DNA from 3 places in the Methylocystis sp. JR02 genome. Region 3 is predicted to be linked to each of the others. Evidence: predicted binding sites of a transcription regulator. Region 3 holds the regulator's gene; each other region holds the start of a gene.

Region 1 (5,151 bases), 1.7 Mb from region 3:
CGCCATGCGCGGCCGCCTCGAGGAGGAAGGCTTTCAACCTCTTGGAGGCGATATCGGCTTGCTCCATGAAGGAGAGCGTATCGACGAGCTGGCCGCGATGGTCGACAAGATAGACGAGCGTCGTGTGGTCGATGGTATAGCCGCCGCCTTTGAGAGGAACCTTGCGGTGGTAGACTCGAAACGCCTGCGCCGCTCGCGCAACTTCGTCCGTCGATCCCCTCAATCCAGTAACGCGCCCGCCGAAGGACCCGACAAAATCCGAGAGGACGTCGGGCGTGTCTCGTTCGGCGTCGAGGCTGACGAAGAGAATTTCGAAATCGGACGTATCCGTCCCCGCCTCTTTCACGACCGTCGTCAGCTCGAGCAGCGTTGTTGGGCAGGCTTCAGGACATTTCGTGAAACCGAAGAATATGGCGTAGGGGCGTCCGAGCATCGTGCGATCATCGACTGTTTCGCCCTTGGAGGACGTCAGACGAAACGCCGGCGCGGTCTTGCCCGGCGCCGCGATCGCGTCGCGGGGCCGCGGCGTCGCCTGCAGCATTGGAAGAACCATCAACGCCGATGCGGCGGCGCAGGCGATCCAGGGGCTCTGTTTTCGTTTCGCCGGCGCGTCTTCGGCTCCGCGCCCTGATGGCGCGGCGGACGCCGCCGACGCCGCGCAGAACGGCGTTTTGCGGACGGTTCGCACCGGCGCCTCGACGCCGGCCTCGCGCAGCGCAGCCGCCAGCCGCTCGGCGATCGCTTCGCGTTCGGCCGGCAAGACATCGCGCGCGATTTCGAGTCGTCGCGCAACGCCTTCGACCTCGACACGCTGGCAGTCGCCGGCGTCGTCGACGTGCCGAACGACTCCGATCGCCTTCACTCTGCGCCGACCGACGAGTTCATCGTCGACATAGTGCGAAACGCAGACGATGTTTCGCTCGATGGTCACCCGCTCCGTGAAGCGCCGCTTCGCAAACAGCGACGAGCAGGCCCAGGAGAGGCCGAGTATGGAAAAAACGCCGATGATCTTTGCATCCGGCCTGATGGCGAGGATAGCGGACAGGCTCTCGAACGCGGCGTAAGCGAGCGCGAGCGCCAGAACGCGCTTGCAGGCCGTCCTTCTCATCTCACGCCGTCTTGTCGACGCTTCGGCGAGAATCTCGCTGGCGTCGGTTGCCGGATCGATCAGGACGGTCGAGCGCGGTCGAATGAGCACGAACATTCACCAATGCGTTGAAATGGGTCGAAAGCCCGCGCTCGGAACATACGAAAGAAGGCGAGACGGCAAAGCGTCGAAGCGCCTACATCGATACCGAGAACCGCGAACGGAAAAACCAGCTTGACGATAGGAATCGTGGAGCTGTTGCGTCAATCGTCGTTGCGCAAATAATCCTGCGACAGGACGTCGCGTTCAATAAATGAACAGTTTCTCTCCGCTTTGGAGTCGTCGCTTTCGCTGCAGAAAGATGCCGACGCGCCCGACGAATAGTTCACTGTTCGTGAATTGGACTGAGGCGGCCGCATATGTATCAACACTATTCATAACCGCGACCCGCATTTTACTGCATGCACTCAGCGAGCGCCCCGCGATCCCAACGAATATCGCCGGTTCCGAACGCGAGGCGGCTGGCGCGCGTTTTGGCGCCGATGTTGCCCAGCGGTCGGCCATGAACACGACGAGCAATGCCCCCTCGAGACGACGCTACTCCATCGTTGCGCCTGTTGCAGGAAGCATTCTTTGTTGCGGTCTCGGCGCGCTCGGGGCCGCCGCGGGCGCGACTGTCCCTCTCGACATCGAGATCGAGCATCCGTGGTGTGCGGCGTCTCCAAAGGGCGTCACCACGGGCGCCTGCTATATGACGGTTCGTAATCGAGGGACGGAGACGGTCAGAATCATCGGCGTTGATATTGCCGTATCGGACCATACCGAGCTGCATGAAACGGGCGTTGCAGACGGGATCATGAAAATGCGGCCTGTCTCTGAGGGCGTGGAAATTCCCGCCGGAACGTCGATCGACTTTCAAACGCGCGGTTACCATCTCATGCTGCTCGATCTGAAATCGTCGTTGAAGCTCGGGCAGACGATCGACGGCTCGCTTCGCTTCGACAGCGGCGGCGCGATGAAAATCGAGTTTCATGTGGAGACGCGGCGGCTGTAGCAGGGCCGCATCGCCGTGAATTCGAAAGTCCCCGCTCGGTCAGCGGCATTGCAGCATTACTTGGATTTGAATGGTGGGCGCGACAGGGATTGAACCTGTGACCCCTACGATGTCAACGTAGTGCTCTCCCGCTGAGCTACGCGCCCCCTTCCGGGGTTCCGCCATGGCGGCGGCTCGGGTGGCGTGTGTATAGTGGCGGACGCGGCGACGCGCAAGCGCCTTTGTGCAGAAAAATTTCCTGGTCCCGCGACAGCGCAAAATCCGCCCGGCGGCGGCTTGGCGGGAGCGGCCGTTAATAATTTATTGAGGCCAGATGTCGCGGGGACGAAAGATTTATGACGCCGCAACAATTCTTATCTTGCGGGCCTCGCCCAATGTGGCATGCTTGGCCGTGCGCCCCTCGCGAGGGGAAAGTCACAAAGGAGGTTTCGCATGTCCTTACAAGGCCATATCGTCGAACTCCAACGTCGCCACGAGGCGCTCAAGAAGGAAATCGAGAGAGAGCAGCTTCACCGCAATGCCGACAAAGCCAAAATCATCGAGCTGAAACGCAAGAAGCTGCAAATCAAGGACGAACTCGCCAAATTGGCGATCAGCGAAACACGCCACTGACGCACGCTCGAACGGGGCGGAAAGCTTTTTCCGCCCTGTCCGCCCCACTCTCGGCGCATGGCGCGCCAGCGCGTCACCGCGCGCCCGACACCAGCAGCTTGTAGTTGATCGCGTCGACAATCGCTTCGAAAGAGGCGTCTATCACATTGGCCGAGACGCCCACCGTCGACCAACGATTCCCCTCCCCGTCCGCGCATTCCACCAGCACGCGCGTCACCGCGTCCGTGCCGCCCTGGAAGACGCGCACGCGGTAATCGACAAGCCGGACGTCGTCGACGAATTTCTGATAGGCGCCGAGATCCTTTCGCAGCGCGACGTCGAGCGCATTGACCGGGCCGTTGCCCTCAGCCGCCGAGATGCGCGTCTCGCCGTGAACATTGATCTTGACGATCGCCTCGGCGCCCTTGTCCTCAAAGCCATTGCGCGCGAAGCGGCGGTCCACCGCGACGCTATAGCGCTCGATGTCGAAATAATGCGGGGCGTCGCCGAGCACGCGCTTGGCGAGCAGGAAGAAGGAGGCGTCGGCGCCCTCATAGGCGTAGCCCTGCGACTCTTTCTCCTTCACCTCGTCGAGCAGGCGCGTCAGGCGCGGATCATCCTTGTCCAGCGTCACGCCGAGGCGCGTCAGCTCGGAAATGATATTGGACCGTCCGGCCTGGTCGGAGACCAGCACGCGGCGCTGATTGCCGACGGTTTCCGGCGCCACATGCTCATAGGTGCGTGGATCGGTCAGCACGGCGGAGGCGTGAATGCCGGCCTTGGTCGCAAAGGCGCTGGCGCCCACATATGGCGCGTGGCGATTCGGGGCGCGATTGAGCAGCTCGTCGAGCGCATGGCTGATGCGCGTGAGATGTGACAGCTTCTCGCGCGTGACGCTTATCTCGAAGCGCGCGGCGTATTCATCCTTGAGCAGCAGCGTCGGGATGATAGTCGTGAGATTGGCGTTGCCGCAGCGCTCGCCGAGCCCGTTGAGCGTGCCTTGAATCTGCCGCGCGCCGGCGCGCAGGGCGGCCAATGAGTTCGCCACCGCTTGCCCCGTGTCGTCGTGGCAATGCACGCCGATATGATCGCCCGGAATGACCTTGGCGACCTCCGCGATGATGCGCTCGACCTCATGCGGCAGCGTGCCGCCATTGGTGTCGCACAGCACCACCCAGCGCGCGCCGGCCTCGTAAGCGGCCACGGCGCAGGCGAGCGCATATTGCGGATTATCCTTGAAGCCGTCGAAGAAATGCTCGCAATCGACGGCCGCTTCCTTCTCCCGCGCGCCGGCCGCTTTTACGGACTGCGTAATCGCGGCGAGATTGTCCTCTTCCGTGGAGCGTAAGGCGACCTTGACCTGATAGTCCCAGCTTTTGGCGACGAAGGTCACTGTGTCCGCCGAGCTGCCCAAGAGCGCCGCGACGCCCGGATCGTTCTCCACCGAACGGCCTTGCCGGCGCGTCATGCCGAAGGCGCAGAAGCGCGCCCGCAGCTTCGGCCGCTGCGCGAAGAATTCCGTGTCGAGCGGGTTGGCTCCCGGATAGCCGCCTTCGACATAGTCGATCCCGAGATCGTCGAGCATGGCGGCGATCTGCCGCTTGTCGTCGAGCGAGAAATCGACCCCCGTCGTCTGCGCGCCGTCGCGCAGCGTGGTGTCGTAAAGCGTCACGCGTTCCCTGGTCATCAATGCGTTCCCCCAGCGGCCGGCGGGGCCGCCAGTTGCTTGGTCATGGTGGTGTTGCCGAGCCATTCGCCGGCGATCGTCACCGTATTGCGGCTCTGCGCGACGTATCCGCGCGCGGCAAAGAAATCGCGCGCCGTATCGGAGGCTTCGACGGTGAGCGTCTTGGTCCCCCGCGCGCCGGCGAGCTTCTCGATCGCGTCCGCAAGCGCGGCGCCCACGCCCTGCCCCGCGAAATCCGGGCGCACATAGAGCATGTCGAGGAGCTTATTGTCCTTGAGCGAGGCGAAGCCCGCGATCTCGCCGTCGGCCAGCGCGACAATGGTGAGGGCGCCGGCGAGTCGGGCGGCGAAAGCGGCTTCGTCATCCGCCGCCGAGGCCCAGGCCTCGCGCTGATCCGCGTCGTAATCCTCAGCCGCGAGCGCCTCAATGCTCGCGCGAAAGAGCGCGGCGAGCGCCGCCGCGTCGCTTGCGAGATATGGCCGAAGACCGGGCTGCGCCATTACACGACCTCGAAGCTGCGCAAGATCTGCCAGGCGGCGAAGGCGGCGCCGGCGAGAACGAGGATTTTGAAGAGGAGGTAAACCGCCCAATGGCGCTTGAACGGCAGCGTGTTTTTCCAGTCGTTGTTGGACATGGCGTTGCTCCTGTTGCCTCGCGCGGGACGGCGCATTGTAGCCCGGCCGTGGATCACGCTACGCGCCAGACATTGCGTTGGCGTTTCGGTGGGAGGGG
Region 2 (5,151 bases), 2.1 Mb from region 3:
TTCGACGGCACGCCGACCGAGATCGCCTTGCTGGCCGCCGGCGTCGCACTCGGCGCCGATCCGGTCGATCTTCGGCAATCGACGACGGCCATGACGAGCGCCGCGCGCGGCGAAGGCCGCAAGCGCATCAGCACGCTGCACGAGACCCGCGATGGCGCGCGTCTGCTGTGCGTGAAGGGCGATCCCGCGGAAGTGCTGGCGCGCTGCGCGTGGCGACGCAGCAGCGACGGCGTCGCTCCATTGGACGACGACGCCCGCGCGGCGGCGCTGAAGGCCAATGAACGCATGGCCGGCGACGCGCTGCGCGTCCTCGGCGTCGCCTATCGTGAGGACGGCGGCGATCCGCGCGACGAGCGCGATCTCGTCTGGCTCGGCCTCGCCGGCATCGCGAACCCGATCCGCGCCAGCGTGCGACCCGCGCTGAAGCAATTGCACCGCGCCGGCGTGCGCACGGTCATGATCACGGGCGACCAGAGCGCCACCGCCTTCGCCATCGCGCGCAATCTCGATCTCAATGACGGCGGCGAGCTGCGCGTTCTCGAAGCCGGACAGATCGCCAATATGCCGCCCGAGCTTCTCGAAGCGCTGGCCACGCAGCCACATGTCTTCGCGCGCGTCAGTCCCGTCGACAAGCTCAACATCGTCCAGGCGCTGCAGTCCGGTGGCCGCATTGTCGCGATGACGGGAGACGGGGTGAACGACGGGCCGGCGCTTCGCGCGGCGGATGTCGGCATCGCCATGGGCGGCGAAGGCGCCGACGTCGCGCGCCAAGTCGCCGACATTGTTCTCGCGACCGACGATATGGACGGCATCGTCGAGGCGATAAGGCTCGGCCGCGCGACCTACGCCAATATTCGCAAAGTGCTGCGCTATCTCGTCTCGACCAACGCTTCCGAAACCATCGCGATGCTCGGCGCGGCGCTGGTCGACGCCAGGGAGCCGTTGACGCCGATGCAATTGCTCTGGCTCAATCTGGCGACGGACGCCCTCCCCGCGCTCGCGCTCGGCCTCGAGCCGCCGGAGGCCGAGGTTCTCGACCAGCCGCCGCATGATCCCGGCGCGCCGATCATGGGCGCGAACGACTTCCGCCGCGTCCTGCGCGAAGGCGCCGTCATCGGGGCAGCCGCGCTTCTCGGCTATTACAGCGCCGGCGGCTCCAATGGGCATGCGCGCGCGAGCACGATCACTTTCCACGGGCTGACCTTCGCCCAATTGCTGCATGCAATCGCTTGCCGGTCCGAGACCCGCGGCCTTTCGGCGGAAATTCGCCGCCAGCCCAACCTCCGGCTCTATGGCGGCGTCGGCGTGTCCCTGCTCGCTCAATGCGCGGCGCAGTTTCTGCCGCCGACGCGGCGGCTTCTCGGGCTTGCGCCGCTCGGCCCGGGCGACATTCTGCGTATCGGCGCCATCGCCATCAGCAGCGCGCTCGCCAATGATTTTCTGGGCTATCTGGTCGAGCGCGCCGCCGCCCGCCACGAGGGAGAAAGCCATGTCGGCTGACATGATCTTCACATCCCAGTCGGTCACGCCCGGCCATCCCGACAAGCTCTGCGACCAGATCAGCGACGCGGCGGTCGACGCCTTGCTGAGAGAGGACGAAACCGCGCGGGCCGTGGTGGAATGCGCTCTCGCCACTGGCGTCCTGTTTCTCGCGGCGCGATATGCGGCCGACGCCCGGGTCGATCTGCCCTCGCTCGCGCGCAAGATCATCATGGACGCCGGCTATGTCTCGAACGGGTTCGACGCGCGCAACTGCTCGATCCTGACGAGCTTGACCGAGCTTCCGCTTTCCACCCGCGAGGCCGAGTCGCCGGGAGACGCGCCGGAGGCAGTCGCGCGCAGGGTGGCGCATGAACAGGCGAATGTTTTCGGCTATGCCTGCCGGGACACGAGCGAGCTGATGCCGGCGCCGATCAGCTACGCGCATAAAATGGCGAAGGCTTTGGATACGGCGCGCCGCGGAGGCTTTCACGCCTTGTCGCCTGACGCGAAAACGCAGGTCTCCGTGCAGTATCGGGACGGACGCCCAGTGCGTATCCACAGTCTGTCGCTGACCGTCGCGCTCGACGACTCGGCCGCGCCGGACGCGCAGGATCATCTGCGCACTTTGGCGCTCGACGCCTTGGCGGGCAATGACGTCAGGCCGGATGGCGGGACGCAGGTCATCATCAATGCAGGCGAGCCCCTCGACATCGGCGGTCCCGGGCGCCACGCGGGATTGACCGGGCGCAAGAACGGGATCGATTCCTATGGGGAGATCGCGCGCATGAGCGGTTCGGCGCTTTCGGGCAAAGACCCCTCGCGCATTGAGCGCGCCGGCGCCTATGCCGCGCGCTACGCCGCCAAGAACATCGTCGCCGCCGGATTGGCCGAGCGTTGCGAAGTCCATTTGGCCTATGCCATCGGCCAGGCGGAGCCGCTGAGCCTGAGCGTCGAGACCTTCAATACCGGCAAGTTCAGCGACGAGGCGATCACTAAACGTCTCGCCGCGATCATCGATTTCCGCCCCGCCGCCATCGTGAAGCGTTTTTCACTCCGAAGCCGGCCGAAGGCCGCCGGCGCCTCCGGCTTCTATCTGCCGCTTGCAACCTATGGGCATTTCGGACGCGACGATCTCGCGCTCCCTTGGGAGGCGATTGATTTGGTCGAGGCCCTGCGCGGCTAGATCATGGCGTCGTCGCCGCTCTCGGGCGACCGCCAGACGCCGGCGAGATGGCCGGCGTACCACAGCAGCGTAAAGGCAGGCGGAAAGAACTTTTCCCGCGTCACCTGCCAGAGCGCGAGCCCGACCAGCGCCAATGCGACGAGCGCCTTCGGATCGAACTCGACCGGCTTGTCCGTCTTCGTCGCGGATCGCGCCTTGCCGATTGCGAAAAGCCCCGCTTCCAGCGCCGCCTCGCTGACCTTCTCGAGCGCGTCGCCGTGCTCGATGAGCACGCTGCCGGTGAAGGGCCGCGCCGCCACCTTGTAGACGCCCGGCAGCGCGGACAGACCGCTGGAGACAGAGGCAAAAAAGTCCGAGTCGCCAAGGCGGTCCGGGAACCGCAGACGGGCCCGGCCCGGCATGGCGTGCGCGATTTCGGCGATTGGCAGGCCGGCGCCCATGCTCACGCCCCTTCCGAGGTCGGCTGCGGCGTCGTTTCGGCGGCGGCCCCGCCTTCCTCGGGCTTCGGGCCGGCCGACTTGCGGGCCTGCGCCATCGTGGCGGCAAATATGTCGGAAGCCGCCTCCGCCTTCGCCTCAGCGAAGAGATCCTCGGCCGTTTCCATCAAATGCGCGCCCTGCACACGCGCTTCGTGCAAGGCCAGGACGGCGGCCTTCAGGGCGGCCTTGGCGACGGGCCGCACGCGGTTTCCCTCTCGATCGAACAGGAGCGCCGCTGCGGCGCCGGCCGCCACGCCTAACGCAAATCCCCACGGCTTCATGAAGCTTCTCCCGGTCGGAAACCAAGGCGTTCCAATTTAAGCGCGACCATGACGCGCTCGTGACGAGCGCAAATACTGCCGTTCGTCGCCCGCACCGTCCGACGCTGTCGCAAATGTTATAGGACAGTCGGCGTTTTACGAAAGCGCGGCAGATCTCGCCTTCCCCGATAATTAACGCATGTTGGCCTAGCGTCTTCCCGTCTGACAAGCTAACGGCGCGCACTGTCACGATTGCGTCACGCAAGAAGTGTCTGCGAACCGTCGACAGCGCGGCTCAGCTTAACGCGCGCTTTCCGAATGGACGGCATTGGATGGACTTTTCCCAGCGCTTCACCTTCCTCTTCTCCGCGCCCAATTTCGAGGCAGACGACCTCGAAGGCCTGCGCGTCAATCAGATCATCGCGGCCATCGAGCGCATGGGCTTTCAGGTCGTCCGGGCGCGGCGATTGGAGGACGCCGAGATCGTCGTGCAGACGGACGCCGCGATCGGATGCCTTGTCGTCGACTGGGGCAAGAGGGGGATAGAGGGCAAGACCGCCTCGCTCATCGATCTGATGCGTAAGCGCGGCCTCGATATGCCGATCGTCCTGCTCATCCGCCGCAAGCGTTTCGAGGATATTCCCGTCGAGGTGCTCGACTTCATCGACGGCTATGTGTTCCTGGCGGAGGAGACGCCGGAGTTCATCGCCAAGAACCTCGTCTCGCGGCTCAAGCAATATGCCGACACGCTGAAAACGCCTTTCTTCGGCGCCATTGTCGATTACGCGGAAGAAGGCAATCAGCTCTGGACCTGCCCCGGCCATAATGGCGGCATTTTCTACAGCCGCAGCCCGATCGGCCGCATCTTCATGGAGCATCTCGGCGAAGCCGTGTTCCGCGACGATCTGGACAATTCCGTCGTCGAGCTCGGAGACCTCCTCACCCACGAAGGCCCGGCGCTCAAGGCGCAGAAGGCGGCGGCCGAAATCTTCGGGGCGGAGAAGACCTATTTCGTGCTCAACGGCACGTCCACATCGAACAAGGTCGTCCTCACCAATCTCGTGGCCGAAGGCGATCTCGTGCTCTTCGACCGCAACAATCACAAGGCCGCGCATCATGGCGCGTTGCTCTTGAGCGGCGGCGTGCCGATCTTTCTCCCCACCACGCGCAACGCCTTCGGCCTGATCGGCCCCATCGACCACAAAGCCTTCGACGAAGAGACGCTGCGCGCGCGCATTCGCGATAATCCGCTCGTCAAGGACAAGGACGCCTGGCGCAAGGAGCGGCCCTTCCGCGTCGCGGTGATCGAACAATGCACCTATGACGGCACAATCTATGACGCCGAATGGATCGTGAAGAAGATCGGCCATTTGTGCGACTACATCCTCTTCGACGAGGCCTGGGCGGGCTTCATGAAATTCCACCCGCTTTACGAGCGGCGCTTCGCCATGGGGCTCAAAAATCTCAACGAGGCTTCTCCCGGCGTCGTCGCCACCCAATCCACGCATAAGCAGCTCGCGAGCTTCTCGCAGGCGTCGCAGATTCATGTGCGCGATCGGCATATCAAGGGCCAGAGGCGCCGCGTCGAGCACAAGCGCTTCAACGAAGGCTTCATGCAGCACGCCTCGACCTCGCCCTTCTATCCGCTGTTCGCCTCGCTCGATGTCGGCGCGCAGATGATGAAAGGCCGCTCCGGCGAAGTTCTGTGGGACGACACCGTTCGTCTCGGCGTCGAGTTGCGCAAGAA
Region 3 (5,151 bases):
ATCGTCTCGCCGCCGAGATCGCGCATGGCGATATCGAAGGAGACGCGCGTGCGGGTCGATGGCTTGTCGAAAACCATCGCCAGATATTTGCCGGCGAGCGGGCGCTCTAGGGGCGGCACGCCCTTCACGCGCTTGGCTTTCAGGGTTTTGGCAAGCTCGAGGATCTGGCGCAGCTCTGGGCCGGGAAGATCGCAGATATCCAGAAAATGACGCGGCCGCGTCATGGTGTGCGCGGTCATCATGCCGCCCCCAATTGCTCGGCTTTCGCGGCGAAACGCGCGCAGGCCCGATCGAGGCGGTCAAATGCCTCCGATATATGGCTCTCGTCGATAATGAGCGGCGGGAGCAGGCGAACGACATTGTCTCCGGCGATCGGAAGGAGGAGCCCTTCCGCGCGCGCGGCGGCGGCGAATTCCCCATTGGGAACGCGCGTCTTGACGCCGAACATGAGCCCTTCGCCGCGAATGGCCTCGATCACGCGCGGATGGCGGTCGTGCAGCTCGGCGAGGCGCTGGCGCAGATGGCCGCCCAAGGCGGCGACGCGCGCCAGAAAGCCCTCGGCAAGAACGACGTCCAGCACGGCGGCGCCCACTGTGGTCGCGAGCGGATTGCCGCCGAAGGTCGAGCCATGCGTGCCGAGCGTCATGCCTTTGGCCGCCTCTCGCGTGGCGAGGCAAGCGCCGAGCGGGAAGCCGCCGCCGAGCCCCTTGGCGAGCGCGACAATATCGGGCGTGACGCCGGAGTGCTCGCAGGCCAGGAATTTTCCGGTGCGGCCGACGCCGCATTGAACTTCGTCCAGCACGAGCAGCAGGCCGCGCGCGTCACACAAAGCGCGAAGCTTGCGCAGGAACTCATGCGGGAAGACGCGCAGGCCGCCCTCGCCCTGCACGGGTTCGAGCAGCACGCCAGCGGTTTCCTCGGTGATCGCGGCTTCGACGGCCGCGAGATCATCGAAGGGAACCTGGTCGAAGCCGTCGAGCGGCGGGCCGAAGCCGTCGAGATATTTCGGATTGCCGCCGGCGGCGATGGTCGCGAGCGTGCGCCCGTGAAAGGCGCCTTCGAAGGTAATGAGGCGGTAGCGCTCCGGCTGGCCATTCGCCGCATGATATTTGCGCGCCGTTTTGATGGCGCATTCCACGGCCTCGGCGCCGGAATTCACGAAGAAGACCGTTTCGGCGAAGGTGACGGCGACAAGGCGCTGCGCGAGACGCTCGGCCTCGGGGATGCGGAAGAGATTGGAGACGTGCCAGGGCTTTTCAGCGGCGGCCTTGAGTGTTTCGACGAGATGCGGGTGGTCATGGCCAAGCGACAGCACAGCGACGCCTGAAGCGAAATCCAGGTAGCGGTCGCCGTTCTCCGCGAACAGCCATGCGCCTTCGCCCCGCGTAAAGGCGACGTCGGCGCGCGCATAAGTCGGATAGAGCGCAGATGTCAAAATTATGCTCCAAGCCAACAGATCCGCCGTTTGGCGGTCGGGCCAAAAAACAAAGCGCCGCCCTTTCGGGGCGGCAGTTTGAGAAGGCGATTTTATGCGGGCGCGCTGTTTCGGTCAAATCCTAACGTCGCAGCCAACTTGGCTGGCGCGCCAGAGGCGTTTTTCGTTCCAATTCCGGCGCGGAGTGAGTCGTCGCGGCAACACTCTGCGCACAAAGCGCTCAGAAAGGCTGTGCAGAACGCGCCCTTTGGCTTGCCAGCGACTCTTGCCCGTGATTCAAAGGTTTTGTTAAGTTTTTCCCGCCGGCGCGGTAGCGTTGTTTCCGCCTGGCGTCCCTCGAGTTTCGATGCGCGCGACGTCGCCGCTGGTTCGCTCCGGCGCAGCGAGGGTTGGTGGATTCTGTCCGGTTGCGCGCTCGAACCGGCCGCTTGGAGGTCAAAATGTCTTGGACCGATGAACGCGTCGAGCTGCTGCGTAAGCTTTGGAGCGACGGTCTCAGCGCGAGTCAGGTCGCAGCGGAGCTTGGTCCCGGCATCACGCGCAATGCGGTGATCGGCAAGATTCACCGTCTTGGCCTCGCCGAGCGCGCCAAGACGGCCAGCGCGCCGCGACCCCGCGCCGCAAAGCCGGCGTCGCGCCAGGCGGCGGTTTCCGCCCCCGTGGCTGCGGCTCCGCGCGTCGGCGGGCACGCCGTGCACGGCAATGTCGCCCTCGCCTTCGCGCCCGAGACGGTCGTGGTGGCGCGCGTGACGCCGGATACGGAAGTCGTCGTCCCGATGTCCGAGCGCGTGACGATCATGGAGCTGCGCGAGTCGATGTGCCGCTGGCCGATGGGCGATCCGACGTCGCCCGAGTTCCGCTTCTGCGGCGGCAAATCCCCGATCGGCGGCGGGCCCTATTGCGCGCATCACGCCCGCATCGCCTATCAGCCGGCGCAGGATCGCCGTCGCGCGCGCGATCAGCTCAGGGCGCCGCGTTACGCCTGATAAAGCTCGGGCGCGCGATCGGCTGCGGCCGACGTCACTCCCGGCCGAAGGTCTCGTCGAAGGAATAGCCGGAGCCGCGCACGGTGCGGATCGGGTCTTTTTCGCGGCCGCGGATGAGCGCCTTGCGAAGCCGGCCGACATGCACGTCGACCGTGCGCTCGTCGATCTCCGCCGACATGCCCCAGACGCTGTCGAGGAGCTGGGCGCGGGTGAAGACGCGCCCGGGCTTCTCCATGAAATATTCGAGCAGCCGGAACTCGGTCGGGCCCAGATGGATTTCACGCCCCGAGCGGCGCACGCGGCGCGTCTCGCGGTCGAGGTCGATGTCGCCCAGCGTCAGCTTGGAGGCGACGCGCTCCGGCCGGGCGCGACGCAGCAAAGCGCGCACGCGCGCCATCAGCTCCGGCGTCGAGAACGGCTTCACCACATAGTCGTCGGCGCCGACCGATAGCCCACGCACGCGCTCGGCCTCCTCGCCGCGCGCCGTCAGCATGATGATCGGCATGTCGCGCGCGGTGTCGCGCGCGCGCAGGCGCCGGCAGATTTCGAGGCCCGAGACGCCGGGCAGCATCCAGTCGAGCAGCATCAGGTCGGGCGGCGACTCCGCGATGCGCAGCTCGGCTTCGTCGCCATTATCGACATGCTCGACCTGATAGCCTTCGGCCTCCAGATTATAAACCAGCAGAGTCGCGAGCGGGACCTCGTCCTCGACGACGAGAATCCTCGGGGCGCGGTCGCTCTTGCCATCGCGGGCGCCGGTCGGCGCGGTGGTCGCGTCACTCATGCGATGCGTCGCCCCCTGCGCCCAGAACGCCCGGCCGCGCCTTGGGGCGCTCGAGCGGCATGGATTCGCCTGTCACGAGATAGACGATCGTCTCGGCGATATTGGTCGTGTGATCGCCGATGCGCTCGAGATTCTTCGAGCAGAACAGAAGATGCGTGCAGAAGGAGATGTTGCGGGGATCTTCCATCATGAAGGTGAGAAGATCGCGAAACACCGAGTCTTCCAGCGCGTCGAGATCTGCGTCGTTCATCCAGACGGTGCGGGCGCGTTCCTCGTCGCGCAGCGCATAGGCGTCGAGCGCGTCCTTGAGCTGCGTCGCGGCGATTTCATGCATCGACTTCAAGCCGACGATGGCGCGCGGCAAACGCGCCTCAGAGGCGATCTTGAGCGTGCGCTTGGCGATGTTCTTGGCGAGGTCGCCGATCCGCTCGATGTCGCCGGAGATGCGGATCGCGGCGATGCATTCGCGCAGATCGATCGCCAGCGGTTGCCGCCGCGCGATCGTCATGACCGCGCTTTCTTCGATCTCACGCTGAAGCGTGTCGAGCCGCGCGTCGCTTGCGACGACTTGCTTTGCGAGCTCGACGTCGAGGTTGGACAGCGCGTCCATGGCCTCGGCCAGCATTTTTTCGGCAACGCCGCCCATCTCGGAGATGCGACGTCCCAGCGACTCGAGGTCGCGGTCATAGGACTTGACGGTGTGGTCAGTCATCGCTCGTTCCTTAAATGAGCTTCAGCCGAAGCGGCCGGTGATGTAATCCTGCGTGCGCTTTTCTCTCGGCCGGTTGAAGACGTCGTCCGTGTCGCCGAATTCGATGAGCTCGCCCAGATACATGAATGCGGTGTAGTCGGAGACGCGCACCGCCTGTTGCATATTATGGGTCACGATCGCGATCGTGTATCTCGTCGAGAGCTCCTCGATCAGCTCTTCGACCTTCGCCGTCGAGATCGGATCCAGCGCCGAGCAGGGCTCGTCGAAGAGCATGACCTCGGGTTGCACGGCGACGCTGCGGGCGATGCACAGGCGCTGCTGCTGGCCGCCGGAAAGGCCGAGCCCGCTCGCCTGCAGCTTGTCTTTCACTTCGTCCCAGAGCGCCGCGCCGCGCAGCGCCTCCTCGACGCGAACGTCCATATCGGCGCGCGACAATTTCTCGTAGAGACGGATGCCGAAGGCGACATTCTCATAGATCGACATCGGGAAGGGCGTCGGCTTCTGGAAGATCATGCCGACGCGGGCGCGCAGGGCGTTGAGGTCGATCGCCGGATCGAGGATGTTCTCGCCGTCGAGCAGCACCTCGCCCTCCGCGCGCTGGCCCGGATAAAGGTCGTACATCCGGTTCAGCACGCGCAGCAACGTGGATTTGCCGCAGCCCGACGGGCCGATGAAGGCTGTCACCTTATGGGTGTGCAGCGACAAGGACACGGATTTCAGCGCGCGGGTGGCGCCGTAGTAGAAATCGAGGCTGCGAACCGAGATTTTGGTCGCGGACTGGTTCACCTGAGCGAGGGCGTTCATTTCGATTTTCTCCGGCCGGCGCTCAGCGCGCGGGCTGTGATCGACAGGGCGAGAACGGCGAAGGTGATCAACAGGGCGCCCGTCCAGGCAAGCTGCTGCCAATCTTTGTAGGGGGACAGGGCGAACTGGAAGATGACGACCGGCAGGCTCGCCATCGGCGCGTTGAGGTCGCTGCTCCAGAATTGGTTGTTGAGCGCGGTGAAGAGCAGCGGCGCGGTTTCACCGGAGACGCGCGCCACCGCGAGCAGAATGCCCGTGACGAGACCCGCCTTGGCGGCGCGATAGGCCACCTTGCCGATGACGAGGGCGCGCGGCGCGCCGAGCGCGCTCGCGGCTTCGCGCATCGAGCCCGGCACCAGCAGCAGCATGTCCTCGGTCGTGCGCAGAACCACCGGTATGACGAGCAGCGCGAGGGCGACCGCGCCGGAGA

Evidence for each region. The regulator PhoB, encoded in region 3, activates phosphate uptake and scavenging genes when phosphate is short. The targets are predictions, from matches to a motif close to TGTCATNNANCTGTCAT.
Region 1: the regulator PhoB is predicted to act here: its motif matches at 2,466-2,482, upstream of QNA11_RS06990 (YdcH family protein).
Region 2: the regulator PhoB is predicted to act here: its motif matches at 3,474-3,490, upstream of QNA11_RS05200 (Orn/Lys/Arg family decarboxylase).

The regions. Positions count from the first base shown of each region.
Region 1 covers NZ_JASIRC010000001.1:1,446,150-1,451,300, forward strand. The annotation lists gene QNA11_RS06975 (SCO family protein) at 1-1,204, opposite strand, end outside; gene QNA11_RS06980 (copper chaperone PCu(A)C) at 1,650-2,141, shown strand; tRNA gene QNA11_RS06985 (tRNA-Val) at 2,213-2,287, opposite strand; gene QNA11_RS06990 (YdcH family protein) at 2,574-2,753, shown strand; gene cimA (citramalate synthase) at 2,827-4,419, opposite strand; gene QNA11_RS07000 (GNAT family N-acetyltransferase) at 4,419-4,919, opposite strand; gene QNA11_RS07005 (hypothetical protein) at 4,919-5,053, opposite strand.
Region 2 covers NZ_JASIRC010000001.1:1,092,252-1,097,402, forward strand. The annotation lists gene QNA11_RS05180 (cation-translocating P-type ATPase) at 1-1,500, shown strand, start outside; gene metK (methionine adenosyltransferase) at 1,490-2,665, shown strand; gene QNA11_RS05190 (hypothetical protein) at 2,662-3,105, opposite strand; gene QNA11_RS05195 (DUF5132 domain-containing protein) at 3,108-3,425, opposite strand; gene QNA11_RS05200 (Orn/Lys/Arg family decarboxylase) at 3,737-5,151, shown strand, end outside.
Region 3 covers NZ_JASIRC010000001.1:3,169,146-3,174,296, reverse strand. The annotation lists gene argF (ornithine carbamoyltransferase) at 1-239, opposite strand, end outside; gene QNA11_RS15110 (aspartate aminotransferase family protein) at 239-1,435, opposite strand; gene QNA11_RS15105 (GcrA family cell cycle regulator) at 1,876-2,421, shown strand; gene phoB (phosphate regulon transcriptional regulator PhoB) at 2,456-3,205, opposite strand; gene phoU (phosphate signaling complex protein PhoU) at 3,198-3,917, opposite strand; gene pstB (phosphate ABC transporter ATP-binding protein PstB) at 3,939-4,721, opposite strand; gene pstA (phosphate ABC transporter permease PstA) at 4,718-5,151, opposite strand, start outside.